DNA from 4 places in the uncultured Planococcus sp. genome. Region 2 is predicted to be linked to each of the others. Evidence: riboswitches for the same ligand, from Rfam matches in the RefSeq annotation. Region 2 holds a riboswitch; each other region holds the start of a gene.
What was found. A riboswitch is a leader RNA that binds a small molecule or an ion and turns the genes downstream of it on or off. The one in region 2 is predicted to bind S-adenosylmethionine.
Positions count from the first base shown of each region.

Region 1 (3,506 bases), on a different contig from region 2:
GATGATGGTGCCCGTCGTCGCACCCATTGAGCGGGCCGCTTCGATGACCCCTTTATCAATTTCCTTCAATGCAATAAGTACCATGCGAGCGTAGAACGGAGCCGAGCCGATGATCAAGGCGGGCAAAGCCGCATTCGGTCCCCGAATCGAGCCCATCAGGAATAAAGTGAAAGGAATTAAAAGAATGATCAGGATGATAAAAGGAATCGAACGGAATATATTGACGAACGCTCCTGTCAGCCAATTGACCACTTTATTGGCCCACAATTGTTTCGGCGCCGTCAAAAACAATACGATTCCCAGAGCCAAACCGATTGCAAACGTAAACACAGTTGATAATGCTGTCATATAGAGGGTTTCAAGTGTTGCTTCCCACATGCTGTCCCAATCTACATTCGGAAATAAAGAATCAATCATTGTGCATCACCTCCGCCTGAACATCTTCCGTGCGAAGAAATGCCAGTGCTTCTTCAATTTCTGCTGAAGAACCCTTCAGCTGTAAAATTAATGTGCCATATGCTCCGCGCTGGGTATGTGAGATATTGCCTTGGACAATATTGACATCCACAGCATGGGTACGGATCAATTTCGTCAGAATCGGTTGTTCAGTCTGCTCGCCGACAAAAACCAATTTCACCAGTTCGCCTGTAGGATATAGCTCCCGGAGATTTTTGATGGTTTCTTCAGAATCTCCGGAATCGGTCACCTGTGCAACAAAACGCTTCGTAATTTCTTCTTTCGGTGATTGGAAGACATTGAGGACATCGCCAAGTTCAACTACCCGCCCGCCTTCCATGACCGCCACACGGTGGCAAATCTTGCGGATGACATGCATTTCGTGCGTAATCAGAACAATCGTCAATCCCAATCGTTTATTGATGTCCACCAGCAAATCCAGGATGGCATCTGTGGTTTCCGGATCAAGTGCTGACGTCGCTTCATCACATAACAGGACCTCCGGATCGTTTGCCAGCGCACGGGCAATGCCGACACGCTGTTTCTGGCCACCTGAAAGTTCGGATGGATAGGCATGTTCACGCCCGGCCAAGCCGACCAGCTCGATCAGTTCCTGAACCCGCTTTCCGCGCTGTTGTTTCGACACTCCAGCAATTTCAAGCGGAAATTCAATATTTTCTTTGACGGTACGGGACCACAGCAGATTAAAATGCTGGAAAATCATGCTGACCTTTTGGCGGGCCTTTCTCAATTCCCCGCCTTTGATGGAGGTAATCACCTTGCCATTGATTTCCACTGTACCTGAAGTCGGCTTTTCCAAGCCATTCAACAAACGAATCAATGTACTTTTACCGGCGCCACTGTATCCGATGATGCCGAATATTTCTCCATCTGCAATAGATAAATCGACTTGGTCCACAGCCGTAAGGACCGCTTTTCCTGTGTCGAACTTTTTTGTCACTTTTGTTAACTCAATCATTCGTTGAACACCCCTGAATCCTAAAAATAAAAGCCCTTCCGCGCATAACTGAGCAGAAGGGCAAACGTATATTATACGAAAACCAATCTCTCATCTTCCAAAGCTTTCGCTTCGTGTGATTTGGCACCATTTCATTTTCATGACGGTTGCCGGGCTTCATAGGGCACTTCCCTCCACCACTCTTAATAAGAGTTTCGATATGAAATTATTTGATCAGAAATTCAATTTACCACGACCGGCTATATTCGTCAACAGATTTTAACTTGCCATATAAATAAGGAACTGATTGGAAAGCATATATTTTTTCTTTCAACTTGCCATCCTCTGTAATCAGCAAGCATGGCACGCTTTCCACTTCATATAAACCCGCAATTTCCTGTACGTAATTCAAGTTCGCTTTGCCTATCTGCAGATCAGGCAACAGCTCTGTGACGACTGACAGCATTTTAGATGCCACTTGGCAGGTTCCGCACATCGGCGTATATAAATAAAATGCAGTGATCCGTTTAGTGTTCTTTTCTTTGATCCATTCTTTATGAGTCCATTCCTTCATCTTCTTCATCCCTCTATCAATAGCTTATTGACCTGGACATTCGCTGAGATGAGCACGTCCTTCAGGATACGAAGCGGGGTTTTCGCGACTTCCCTGTAGCTCCGGTTGACATAGAAATGCCGGGCTTCGGGAAACTCGCGTTTGACCAGCTTCCGTAATTTTTCTCCTGAAGAGTCTGCATCCACTAATATGATGATGTCCTGACCTTCGTATGGCAGCAATAATTCTTCAAGTCTCGATACACTAACTGTACCATTTGTGCAAAGAATCGTCACGGGTTCTGCAATGAGAGGTGCAATCCTCGATTTATCGCTGATCCCTTCCACCACGATCACCTTCCCCATATACACTCACCCCATCGAGTTTAGAATCATAAAGACAAGAGGCTATCTGTTGTACATAAGATACCTTTATAATTTGGTATTCCACAAAAAGGCTGCCTAAAAACCCTTGGTTCCATTTATACATCGGCAGACCTTCTGATTTGGTTCCATTAAGTATTAAGCATTTTCGAATTGCTGTCCATAAAAAAAAAGCGCCAAAATACAGGCGCTTTCCAGGACTACTCGTTGATCATTTCTTTGTATTGGTCTGCTGTCATCAATGCGCTGACTTCTTCTTCTGAAGGAGCTTCGATAACCACCATCCAAGCCTGCTCGTAAGGTGACTCGTTGACGAATTCCGGGCTGTCTTCAAGCTCAGAGTTAACTTCGACAACTTTCCCGCTGATTGGTGCATACAATTCCGAAACCGTCTTAACGGATTCCACGCTGCCGAAAGGCTGATCTTTTTTCAGTTCATCGCCTACTTGTGGAAGTTCAACGAAAACGATATCCCCCAATTCAGCCTGTGCGAAATGAGTAATTCCGATACGCGCATTGCCATCTTCGATTTTGACCCATTCATGTTCTTTTGAATAACGAAGTTCTTCTGGTGTGCTCATCTTGACCCCTCCAAATTATGTAGTTCATTCAGATTCAGTTTGACATAAACGGCTGCGAAATACAAGATGACACAATTCTCTTACAGCCAGCTATTTTGGTAATCCGCTTCCTTAAACCCGAGTGTCACAGTTTCGCCATCCCACGCCAATGGACGTTTGATCAGCATGCCATCTGAAGCCAGAAGCTCCAACTGCTGTTCTTCGGACATGTTTGACAGCTTTTCTTTGAGTCCAAGCGAACGGTAAACCAATCCGCTTGTATTGAAGAACTTTTTCAATTCCAAACCGCTTGCCTGATGGATTTCCGTCAACTGTTCTTTTGTCGGCGGGTTTTCTGCAATATGTATTTCGTTGTATTCTACACCATTTTGGTTCAGCCAGCTTTTTGCTTTCCGGCAAGTTGTACATTTGGGGTATGCATAATAAGTAATCACGTTATTCCCTCCCTTTTTTCTAAGCTTACCAAAAAGAAGGCCTTCGGTCGACGACTAAAAAAACAGGCAAACCCGATAAAGCTGGGCTTGCCTGTTTTCCACTATTCATTAAACGATGTATTTTTCGACATCGATCAGCTT
Region 1 is NZ_CANMXD010000011.1:51,540-55,045, forward strand. Features, by position in the region: gene Q0785_RS15640 (methionine ABC transporter permease) at 1-417, opposite strand, end outside; gene Q0785_RS15645 (methionine ABC transporter ATP-binding protein) at 410-1,435, opposite strand; SAM riboswitch class I at 1,523-1,627, opposite strand; gene Q0785_RS15650 (thioredoxin family protein) at 1,662-1,988, opposite strand; gene Q0785_RS15655 (toprim domain-containing protein) at 1,994-2,332, opposite strand; gene gcvH (glycine cleavage system protein GcvH) at 2,551-2,931, opposite strand; gene Q0785_RS15665 (arsenate reductase family protein) at 3,012-3,365, opposite strand; gene Q0785_RS15670 (acyl-CoA dehydrogenase family protein) at 3,474-3,506, opposite strand, start outside.
Region 1: it holds a riboswitch for S-adenosylmethionine, as region 2 does, so the genes downstream of both, Q0785_RS15645 (methionine ABC transporter ATP-binding protein) here and Q0785_RS13765 (sulfite oxidase-like oxidoreductase) in region 2, are expected to answer to the same signal.

Region 2 (3,506 bases):
ATTGCTGATATCGTTTTGCCTAACAGTAGTTTAAGCGGTTTAGGAAGTTCCTGGTTTAAGGCATAGATATCGCGAAGCAACTGGGAATTATCAATAAAATATAGACGAATCTGTTCTTCATTAATTAATGCCTTAACAATGGCATTTTGCACAACGATTCCCCCCTTTTGCAAAAGTAAGCTAGCTTTACTATAAAACATTACCCTACGTAAGGTTCAAGGGGAGAATGAAATTTTCACGATATTTATTTTTAGTTAACATATGAGGGCTTATCGGTAGCTGCATAAATAGAAGGGGAGAGAAGTTGCATTTTGACTAGCATCTACTCTCCCTTTCTGTCTGCAAAAGTATACTTTTGCGAACGGTTCATCAAAGACTTATCACATCCAAGATAAAATTTTCCGTAACTAAAGGCAATCTGTTCAAGGGTCATTTAACGAATCCAGTTAGGAAGGATATTCCAGTAATTCTATAGAATCTATTTCTAAAGTTCCTTTTTAAAAAGCTAGTTAGATTAAGTCATGGACATTTTCGTAGGGAGGGAATCGTGATGAAGAAAAATACAAGAAATATATTAGGGGATTTATCAATAATTGCAGCTATAACAAGTATGATTTTCTTCTTTTTACCTATAGATGATGAAATAGATGCAATAATCATTGGTTTAATTTCGTTTTTAGGGATAGGGTTTACTTTAGGATCTAAAGAAATATGGTACGTCATTTTTGGAACTCTATCAAATATTGCAATGTTAGGAATGGCATATCTTTTATTAATTGGAACAGAGTTTAGTCAACTCTAATACAGAACCATTATGAAAGCAGCAATAACGGCAAACAACCATCCTGTCGTTATACCTTTGAAGACGATAAAACTACAAATACTCACCAGTAAGCTGAGGAGTACAGAGAAAGGGAAAAGGACCATGTATATCGGTTAGCTACCTAACTGAGCCTCCATTTGTTCGCAAAATACTTATTTTGCGAACAATTAAAATTCTAAATAAAAAAGCCGGCTCTGATGGGCTAACTTTTTTCGGGAATGTAGCAAAGGGTTTACGTATGTGGGTTTATCGTAAGCGGCCATAAATTTTATAGATAATCTAAAGAACCCATCAACCTTCGCATAAAAGGTTGATGGGTTCTTTGAAATAATACGCAAAACAAAGTTTGGAATTGATGCAAATTATCTCTTAAAGTGACAGTTCAATTGTCTTGGAATCATAAGACTGAACAGAGTCAGTCAAAATCCTTTTTCTCCCATTCATCCTCTGGAATCTCCAGGTCTTCACCTGAAAAGCGCTCTTCCTGAAACGGATCGCCGTTCATGTGGAAGCCGTTCTGCTCCCAGAAGCCGGGCTGGTTTTTGTCGATGAATTCGATGCCGCGGACCCATTTGACGCTTTTCCAGAAATACAGATGAGGCACCACGAAACGCAGCGGATAACCGTGTTTGGCCGTCAGTGGTTCGCCGTCAAGTGAATGGGCAAGCAGCACGTCTTCCCGGTCGAGGTCGGACAGCGCAAGATTGGTGGTGTAATCATAATCACCATGAAGCATCACATAACCGCTTTTCGGTGTTACGCCCAGTTCTTTCATCAGATCGATAAAGCGGACGCCTGTAAAGGTATTATCGAAGCGTGACCAGCGCGTGACACAATGGATGTCGCGGGTAATCCTCGTTTGTGGCAATTTCAATAAGTCGTCGTAATGCAGTGTAACTTCCTTGTCGACCTGGCCAAAGATCTTCAAGGTCCAGGTGGCCATATCATAGACCGGCACTTCGCCTTCGTGCAGGACCGGAAAGCGCTCGGTCAGCACTTGGCCAGGTGGCAGGCGTTCAGCCAGTGCGGGATCCACTACGGGTACCCGTGTTTTTTTGATTCGTTCGGCTTTGCTCAACTTCATAGATATCACTCCTTAAAATAAAAAAACTCTTCCGCTGAAAAAGGGAAGAGTGGTTGTCTGCTGGTGAATTCTCTTCCTCATCTTTCAGAACATCGTGCTTCTGCTGGATTTGGCACCATTCCAGTTAAGTTAACTGGCGGTTGCCGGGCGTCGTAGGGCCATTCCCTCTGCCTCTCTTGATAAGGATGTAGCATATTTAATTTTTTGTTGAATTTGTTCAGCTTTCATCAGTAAAGAGTGAAAAAGTCTTTACTGATTGAAGTTTCTCTTTATTTTACTCAAATGCTCTGTTTCTTACAAGATTATTCGCAAAATTATTTAGCTTCTCTTCAGCTGGCGTTATACTAAAGGTACGTGGAGAATTTACCGGAACCGGTGAGCTGCATTTCAAACGAATAAGGGGTCTTTATTAATGAAAAAAATGATAACTATTATAAGCATAGCCATCCTGCTGAGCGCCTGCAGCAATACATCGGCTGGCAACGACAGTGAGCTTTTGGTTTCGGCAGCCTCAAGCCTGACGGAAGTTATGAAAAAGATGGAAGAGGAATTTCAGCAGGTGGAACCGGATATTGACTTATCCTTCAATTACGGATCATCCAGCAAGCTGAGAAGCCAAATCGAGCAAGGGGCACCTGCAGATTTGTTTTTATCGGCCAGCGTAAAGGATATGGACCTGCTCGAATCGCAGCAGCTCATAGAATCGGTAAGCATCAGTCCATTTGCTGAAAATCGGCTGGTCCTGGCTTCTTTGGAAGAGTTCCCGGAATCGGTGGATTTTGAGGAAGTAGTGATGGATGCAGAAGAAACCATTGCCGTTGGAGAGCCTGATAGTGTGCCGGTTGGAGAGTATACAAGGCAGGCATTGGAAAGCCAAGGGTTATGGCAGCCGCTTGAAGGGCGTCTGATCTATGCCAAAGACGCAAGGCAAGTGGTGACTTACGTAGAAAGCGGGAATGCAGGTCTTGGCATCATCTATTCTTCCGATGCCGTTATTTCCCGGGAAATAACAGCGATGCTTGAGGTGCCCGGACAGCGGGATCCTGTCGTCTACCCCGGAGCCGTTGTAACCGCGTCAGAGAATCAGCAGGCTGCTGCGGCTTTTCTGGATTTTGTCACGGGTCCAACAGGCCAGGCCATTCTTGAAGACTACGGCTTTTTGCCGGGAGATGGAAAAACGCCATGATGCCATATGATTTGTCTCCGCTTTGGTTATCGCTGAGAGTCGCGGTCATTTCCACATTATGTGTATTTTTGGTCAGCCTGGCGCTTGCACGCTTGATGAACAGGCGTGATTTTTTTGGGAAAAGCCTCGTAGAAGCCCTGATTCTGCTGCCTTTGGTTTTGCCGCCGACGGTCATTGGCTTCGCCTTGATCGTTCTGTTCGGCGTCAATGGTCCACTCGGCATCTTATTGGAGCAGTGGTTTGGGTTTCGTGTCGTCTTTACCTGGATCGGCGCAGCCATTGCGTCTTTTGTGGTGTCTTTGCCGTTGATGTATCAAAGTGTTTTAGCCGCTTTTGAAAAAGTGGACCCGCGCTGGGAAAACGTGGCGCGGACGATGGGCGTATCCGAATGGCGGATTTTCCGGACCATTACA
Region 2 is NZ_CANMXD010000009.1:61,714-65,219, reverse strand. Features, by position in the region: gene Q0785_RS13775 (Hsp33 family molecular chaperone HslO) at 1-152, opposite strand, end outside; gene Q0785_RS13770 (hypothetical protein) at 551-802, shown strand; gene Q0785_RS13765 (sulfite oxidase-like oxidoreductase) at 1,239-1,901, opposite strand; SAM riboswitch class I at 1,982-2,093, opposite strand; gene modA (molybdate ABC transporter substrate-binding protein) at 2,320-3,093, shown strand; gene modB (molybdate ABC transporter permease subunit) at 3,090-3,506, shown strand, end outside.

Region 3 (3,506 bases), on a different contig from region 2:
TTTTGTGCGTTCTTCAAATGGAATATCTGCATGGGTCTGGGTGGCGGGATAAGTGATGAAGCTTTCAACTCCACCCAAACTCTCAGCGAAGGTGATGAGTTTGATATTTTCCAGGAAAGGCCCGACCCATTCCTCTTCCTGTAGACGGAACGACAACATGCCGCCTTTTCCGGGATACAGCACATCTGAAATCTCTGCTTGCTGCGACAGGAATTCCGCGATGGCTTTTGCGTTTGCTTCATGCTGTCTCATGCGCAGCGGCAGGGTTTTTAATCCGCGTACCAACAGCCAGGAGTCGAAAGGTGACAATACTGCCCCCACTGAGTTGTGGAAGAATGACAGCCTTTCGCAGATGCTTTCGCCTTTTGCGGCAACCAGTCCGGCAAGCACATCATTGTGTCCGCCGATATATTTCGTAGCGCTATGGATGACGATATCCGCTCCCAGCTCGATTGGCTGCTGGAAGAACGGTGTCAGAAATGTATTGTCGACGATCAATAGAAGATTATGCTTTTTCGCTAATGCTGCATATGCGATCAGATCAATTTCCTGCATAAGCGGATTAGTCGGCGTTTCAATGAAGAGCGCCCGTGTATTCAACGTTATTTTTTGTTCTGTATCCTGAACATCTTTGAATTCAGCGTATTTTGGATGAATATTATAGGCGGATGCGAAATGGTCCAGCAGGCGATAAGTTCCGCCATAAATGTCTTCAGGCACCAATATCTCATCTCCCGGACGGAACAACGACAAAATCAGTTGGATGGCAGCCATTCCAGAGCTGCAGGCAAATGCGGCATCTGCGCCTTCGAGTTCAGCAAAACCTTCTTCAAGAACAGAGCGTGTCGGGTTTTTTGTTCGGGTGTAATCGTAGCCGGTCGATTGTCCAAGTCCCTGATGCTCATAAGCCGTTGATAAGTAGATGGGCGGATTTACCGCTCCTGTAGCAGCGTCGCTGCGATTGCCTAATTGAACCAATAAAGTTTCCAAACTGTGTTTTGTCATTCCACTCATCCTCTCAACAATAAAACAGGGGCTTTTCTTCAAAAAAGAAGAAAGCCCCTGACTGGAAATGCATTCTTCTCATCTGTTAGGCGTAGCCTATTGGAATTAGCACCGTGTCTTCATCAGACTGGTTGCTGAGACTTCACAGGGCCAAATCCCTCCGTCTCTCTAGATAAGAAATATCTTATGAAGTTTATGTTGTTTCTGGTTCGATGTTTCTAATCTTAAATCATTAAGCAATAGAAAGCAAGGATGAAATTTTAAATAGTTGAAATAAAAAGATAATAGATGGGGGACGCAGTACTGACGGCTGCTGAGATGACTTCGCCGAAGTAGCTGTAAAGAACCGCGCTATTCTTTTAATTCGCTTTCCGAAGTGATATACTGATTGAATGAAATTTGTATGCAAAGGGGAAAGCGAATGTATATTGTCACCTCAACAGTGGTTGTTCCGCCTGAAAAAACGCAGGAGGTCATTGGGATATACCAAAAGCGTTCACGCCGTGTGGATCTGGCGGAGGGCTTTCATTTATTCAGACTCATCCAAAACACTAAGAAGAAAAACGAATTGACAGTCCATATGGAATGGCACACGAAAGCTGCCTACATGGCGTGGGTGAAGAGCCAGGAATTCAAAGAAATCCATGATTTGGAAAAGAACTACCCAGATCAGGAACTGGCGAAAATCATTCCCACCGTACGGCAGTACGAAGTGGTGGCCGAATGAATATAGATATCAAAAACAAAATTGCTTCCGAGACAGCTGAAAGTATATATGAAGCATATCCCACGCTGTGGGACCGTTTTGGCGATCGGGGCTTTGAACATACGGAAAAAGATAATCACCACCACCTGGATCACTTAGAGACAGCTTTCTCCTTGAACGACGAAAAGGTATTCATCGATTACACAATCTGGCTGGAAACAGTCCTGACAAGCAGAAATGTAGAAACCGCATTGATTATCGATAATTTTGAACGCTTACTGGAGATTCTTCCGGGGAATATAGATAAGGATGAAGAGATCTTTATGACGGGTTGTTTAACGAATGCCATTGCGGTGTTGAGGCCTTCATAAAGTTAAGGAGGGTGACATGAACAGTAAATCAAAAGAACTGGCCGATCTATTTCTGGCCGGCGATGAAAAGCAGGCCCTGCAATTAGTCCAAACATATTTGGAGAACCATACTAAAGATGAGCTTTACCAATTGGTTCTGACGCCTGCCATGTATTGGATCGGAGAACTCTGGGAAAAAAATATCATTACTGTGGCGGACGAACATTTAGCGACGGCCATCTGCGATTTTGTTGTGTCGGTAACGGAAGTTCGTCGGCCAGCCTTAAATTCGCATAAAAAGAAAGTGATGGTTCTGGGGCCGGAAGGCGAAGACCATTATATTGGGTTGAAGATGGTGTCTTCTTTGTTTAAGGAAAACGGGTGGGAGGTCCAATACTTGGGACCGAATTTACCGCTCGATGCCGCAATCGACTCTGCAAACCGCTGGCAACCTGAAGTTATCGCATTATCAGCAGCACTCGCGTATCGACTGCCTATTTTGAAGGAATATGCTGAAGCTTTCAGAGCTCTTGATTTTAAGCCGACTATCATCTTAGGAGGGCGGGCTGTTTCTATGGCAAATTGGACAGCTTCCGAACCTGAAGGGACAATCATCGTAAAAGAATTGGATCAATTGAAAAAATGGATCCAGACTGGAAAGGAACCTGACAATGACTTCAGTATCTCGATTTGATGAATGGCCCCTGCCTGCTTTTAAATTGAACAGCAAACTGTCGATTGTGGAATGTTCTGAAGAAGCCAGGAAGCTATTTGGCGACTGTTCCGCGTTCCTCGATTTGCTTGATGAGGGCAGCAAGGATAAGGCGCGCAACTTCCTTTCCGGCAATCAGTCTGCTGAACCGCTTGAATTGAATTTTATTTCTGCGGACAAGAAATTATTTCTGGGGGATGTCTACAGCAAATGGGCCAGCGATTTCTGCTTGAACCTTGTGCTGGTGCCGAAGGACAACCGGCTCCTTGAAATAACCGGCCAGTTGCTGAGTCTTCGTACACGGCTTCAGGAAACTGATTATGATCTGCTTCTTGAAAAGGAGCGGACCGAAGAACTGCTGCTGCAGGTACGGAAGCTATCCGCTCCTTGCATCAACCTTGGAAAAAAGCATGTGCTCATTCCGCTGTTCGGTGATCTGGATCCCCGCAAAATTGAAGTGATCCGTTTCCATATATTGAACCAGATTTATGAAGCAGATGCTGAAACAGTCATCATGGATTTCACTGCCATGGACAAGCTTGAGCAGAATGGCGTCGATTATTTGAAATCTCTGATGCAGACTTTGCAGATCATGGGTATCCATGGGATCGTAACAGGAATAAAACCCCAGCACGCACAACAGCTTCACCATTTGAAGACAGGACTCGACCTGCATTTTGTCTCTTCTCTGCAGACAGTCCTGGCTTCACGGAAGCTTCTATTATGAAGACGA
Region 3 is NZ_CANMXD010000003.1:293,448-296,953, reverse strand. Features, by position in the region: gene Q0785_RS06055 (methionine biosynthesis PLP-dependent protein) at 1-1,005, opposite strand, end outside; SAM riboswitch class I at 1,081-1,184, opposite strand; gene Q0785_RS06050 (antibiotic biosynthesis monooxygenase family protein) at 1,427-1,732, shown strand; gene Q0785_RS06045 (hypothetical protein) at 1,729-2,082, shown strand; gene Q0785_RS06040 (cobalamin-dependent protein) at 2,099-2,755, shown strand; gene Q0785_RS06035 (STAS domain-containing protein) at 2,733-3,500, shown strand.
Region 3: it holds a riboswitch for S-adenosylmethionine, as region 2 does, so the genes downstream of both, Q0785_RS06055 (methionine biosynthesis PLP-dependent protein) here and Q0785_RS13765 (sulfite oxidase-like oxidoreductase) in region 2, are expected to answer to the same signal.

Region 4 (3,506 bases), on a different contig from region 2:
CAGTGAATCCGTCTCGTGCCGCTGAGCTCCGATGGCCAAGCCGTATGCGGCGGTGATGCCGATCGCAGGTGCGCCACGGACTTTCAATGAAAAAATAGCCTCGTACACGTCTTCCACCGTTTCAAGCGTCAAGTATTCTATAATATGCGGTAATTTCTGCTGATCCAGAATAGTCAGCTGTTGGCCGTCCCATTTGATGGATAAAGGAATGCTCATGTGTGCGCCTCCTCCAGAATTTGCAGTATATCTCCGATCGATGCTGTCTGCTGGCGCTTCAGGATCAATGCTCTCCCTGTCTGCAGCGCCTGTTTCTTAGAATGGATTCTTTTTTCGGTATCTTCGATGCTGTCCAAGTCTTTGACATGCGCCAAGCCAATCGTACGGCGGATCAATTCACATCCCGCAAAACCCGTTGCATCTGTCAGCACTTTCTCAAGTACGAACTCCAAGTAGCCTTCTGTCTCTTTAAATGATTCGACGCTCTCCGTTTTCCATAGCTCAGTGAACCGGGAATCGAAAACATCCCATGTCTTTTCTATATGGCCCACAATCACTTGGCGATCCTCGCCTTCACGTGTGATGGCCTGAAAAATGAGGTTTGCCAAGAACAGGCCGACATCAAATCCAATCGGACCGTAGAAGCCGAATTCCGGATCAATCACCTTGGTTTCCGTTTGGCTCGCAAAGATGCTGCCCGTGTGAAGGTCGCCGTGCAGAAGCGCTTCCGATTCAGTCAAAAAGCTCTTCTTCAATTTCGCCACTTCCAGCTGCAGCTTACGATCGCTCCAGATCGCTTCTACCGCTGATTGGAGCTGCGGTTCGTAATCATTGGTCTCAACGTCGAAAAAGGGATCTGTAAAGATGAGATCTTCCGTGATCTTGCAGAGCTCCGGGTTGGAGAACTCAGCAGCCAAACCCTTTTTCTCAAAAGGATGCAAGCCGTAATCCGATGTATGGAATAAAGTCTGCGCCAAATATTCACCGATATCCTGCGACAGTCTCGGGAAATTTTCTCCGTTGACCAAGCCTTCCCTTGCAATCTCAAGATGGGACAAGTCTTCCATCACCGTAATGGCCAACTCTTCATCCGTAGCATAGACTGCAGGTACCAATGAAGGAACGAACTCTCCGTGTTTTCTCAGGACATTGGCTTCAATGGTTGCCCGCTTCAAAGTCAGCGGCCAGCTTTCACCGATTACTTTCGCATATGGCAATGCCTGTTTAATGATCAGCCGCTTGCCGGTTTGCGGATCTTCAATCTGAAAAACATAATTCAAGTTGCCATCGCCGATTTCCCGGCAAGTCAATCGGGCATTGCCATCGAATGGATGGACAGCCTTTGCCAATGCGATCGCCGTCGATTCAGTTAATGCTTTATAAGTAGTGGGAACAGTAAGAGTCATGATTTTTCTTCCTTTCTTCTGCAATATAAAAAGCCTCTTTCAAAAGAAAGAGGCCAGAATAAGAGATTCCATGCCTCTTATCTTTCAGAAAATAAATTTCTGATGGAATTAGCACCGTGCCTTACAGGATGTTCATCCTGGCGCCAAAGCGCCCCGTCTCACAACGGTATTACGGTCGGTTGCTGGGCGTCATCGGGCCAAAATCCCTCTGCCAGCTCTTGATAAGAGTACTACATGTATTACTATTAAGTTTATGAAGAGAATCCTATCACGATTCAGAATTGACTGTCAACGCATTTTTCCAATAAAAACAATTTTTTGATAACAGAGTTGACAGACTTCTGCTCACATGAAATAATCAGAATTACTTTACTGTATTAAATCGACTTAGTTATTTTGGATTAAATTATAAAATTATTTTACTCAATTTCATATCTTTCTTATTCAGAGCAGGTGGAGGGACAAGCCCTATGATACCCGGCAACCGGTCCAATGATGGACACGGTGCTAATTCTTGCAGCCAGAACCGATGGCTGAGAAATAAGAAGTTGTTAACGCCCTTAACCTCTTCTTATTTGAAGAGGTTTTTTATTTTTTAAATTGCATGGGAGTGTGGAATAGATGAGCGTATTGACTGCTACTTATCAAGTATACGGAAAGCCCGGTTCCTTCGAAAAAAAAGCGGAAGGCATTGCTTTGGGACTGACGATCGGCTCCTGGACAGACTTGCCGCTGCTTGAACAGGCACAACTGAAACACCATAAGGGACATGTTGTTTCCATCGAAGAGTTTACGGAAGACAGCCATCCATTGAAGCCGGAGCTGATAAAGGCAGAACTCGAGATTGCCTACCCGAGCATCAATTTCTCAGCTGACTTTCCTGCCATCCTGACCACGGTTTTCGGCAAACTATCCCTGGATGGTGAAGTGAAGCTATTGGATTTGGATTTCAGCCATGATCTGCTCAGCCACTTTCCTGGTCCGCGCTTCGGAATAGAAGAAATTCGCAATACACTTGGCGTAGCCGGAAGGCCGCTTCTGATGAGCATATTCAAAGGCGTCATCGGCCGCGACCTGGATTTTCTGTCTGCTCAATTGCGCGAGCAAGCTTTAGGCGGCGTAGACCTTGTCAAAGACGACGAAATTTTGTTCGACAATCCGCTGACTCCATTCGAAAGCCGCATCACAACGGGTAAAAGAGTACTGGAAAATGTCTATGAAGAAACGGGCCACCGCACACATTATGCGGTGAACCTGTCGGGCAGAACTTCCGACCTGAAAGGAAAGGCACGAAAAGCACGGGAGCTGGGAGCGGATGCCTTACTGTTCAACGTCCACGCATACGGCCTCGATGTGCTGCAGGAATTGGCGGAAGATGATGAGATCGGTTTGCCGCTGATGGCGCATCCTGCATTCAGTGGTGCCTTCACTTCATCCGCATTTTATGGCCTAGCTGCGCCGCTCGCACTCGGGAAACTGATCCGCTATGCCGGTGCAGACTTCTCCCTCTTCCCTTCTCCTTACGGCAGTGTTGCTTTGGAGAAAACAGCTGCTCTTGCACTCGGCAAGGAACTGACCAGGGATAGCCCATTGAAACGAAGCTTTCCGGTGCCTTCTGCCGGAATCCATCCAGGGCTTGTGCCTTTACTGTTGGCTGATTACGAGATTGATAGTGTCATCAATGCCGGTGGTGGAATTCATGGACATCCGGCTGGCGCAGCTGGAGGCGGCCGTGCCTTCAGACAAGCAATAGATGCGGTGCTGCAGGGAGAATCCTTACAGGATGCTGCTGTACAACACGAAGAACTACAAACTGCTCTTGAGCTATGGGGGTGAAGAGATTGAACAAACCGATTATTTTTTGCGATTTTGACGGTACTGTAACGGCCAACGATAACATCATCGCTATTATGAAACAGTTTGATCCAACCGGCTGGGAACCAGTCAAAGACCAAATCCTTGACCAATCCATCTCGATACGTGAGGGTGTGGCGAAAATGTTTTCCCTGCTCCCTGTTTCGGCAAAAGACGAAATTATTTCATATGTTCTGGAACAGGCAGAAATACGGGAAGGTTTTAGCGACTTTGTCGCCTATACGAAAA
Region 4 is NZ_CANMXD010000010.1:80,450-83,955, forward strand. Features, by position in the region: gene mtnA (S-methyl-5-thioribose-1-phosphate isomerase) at 1-216, opposite strand, end outside; gene mtnK (S-methyl-5-thioribose kinase) at 213-1,403, opposite strand; SAM riboswitch class I at 1,478-1,631, opposite strand; SAM riboswitch class I at 1,841-1,950, shown strand; gene mtnW (2,3-diketo-5-methylthiopentyl-1-phosphate enolase) at 2,025-3,239, shown strand; gene Q0785_RS14900 (2-hydroxy-3-keto-5-methylthiopentenyl-1-phosphate phosphatase) at 3,245-3,506, shown strand, end outside.
Region 4: it holds a riboswitch for S-adenosylmethionine, as region 2 does, so the genes downstream of both, mtnK (S-methyl-5-thioribose kinase) here and Q0785_RS13765 (sulfite oxidase-like oxidoreductase) in region 2, are expected to answer to the same signal.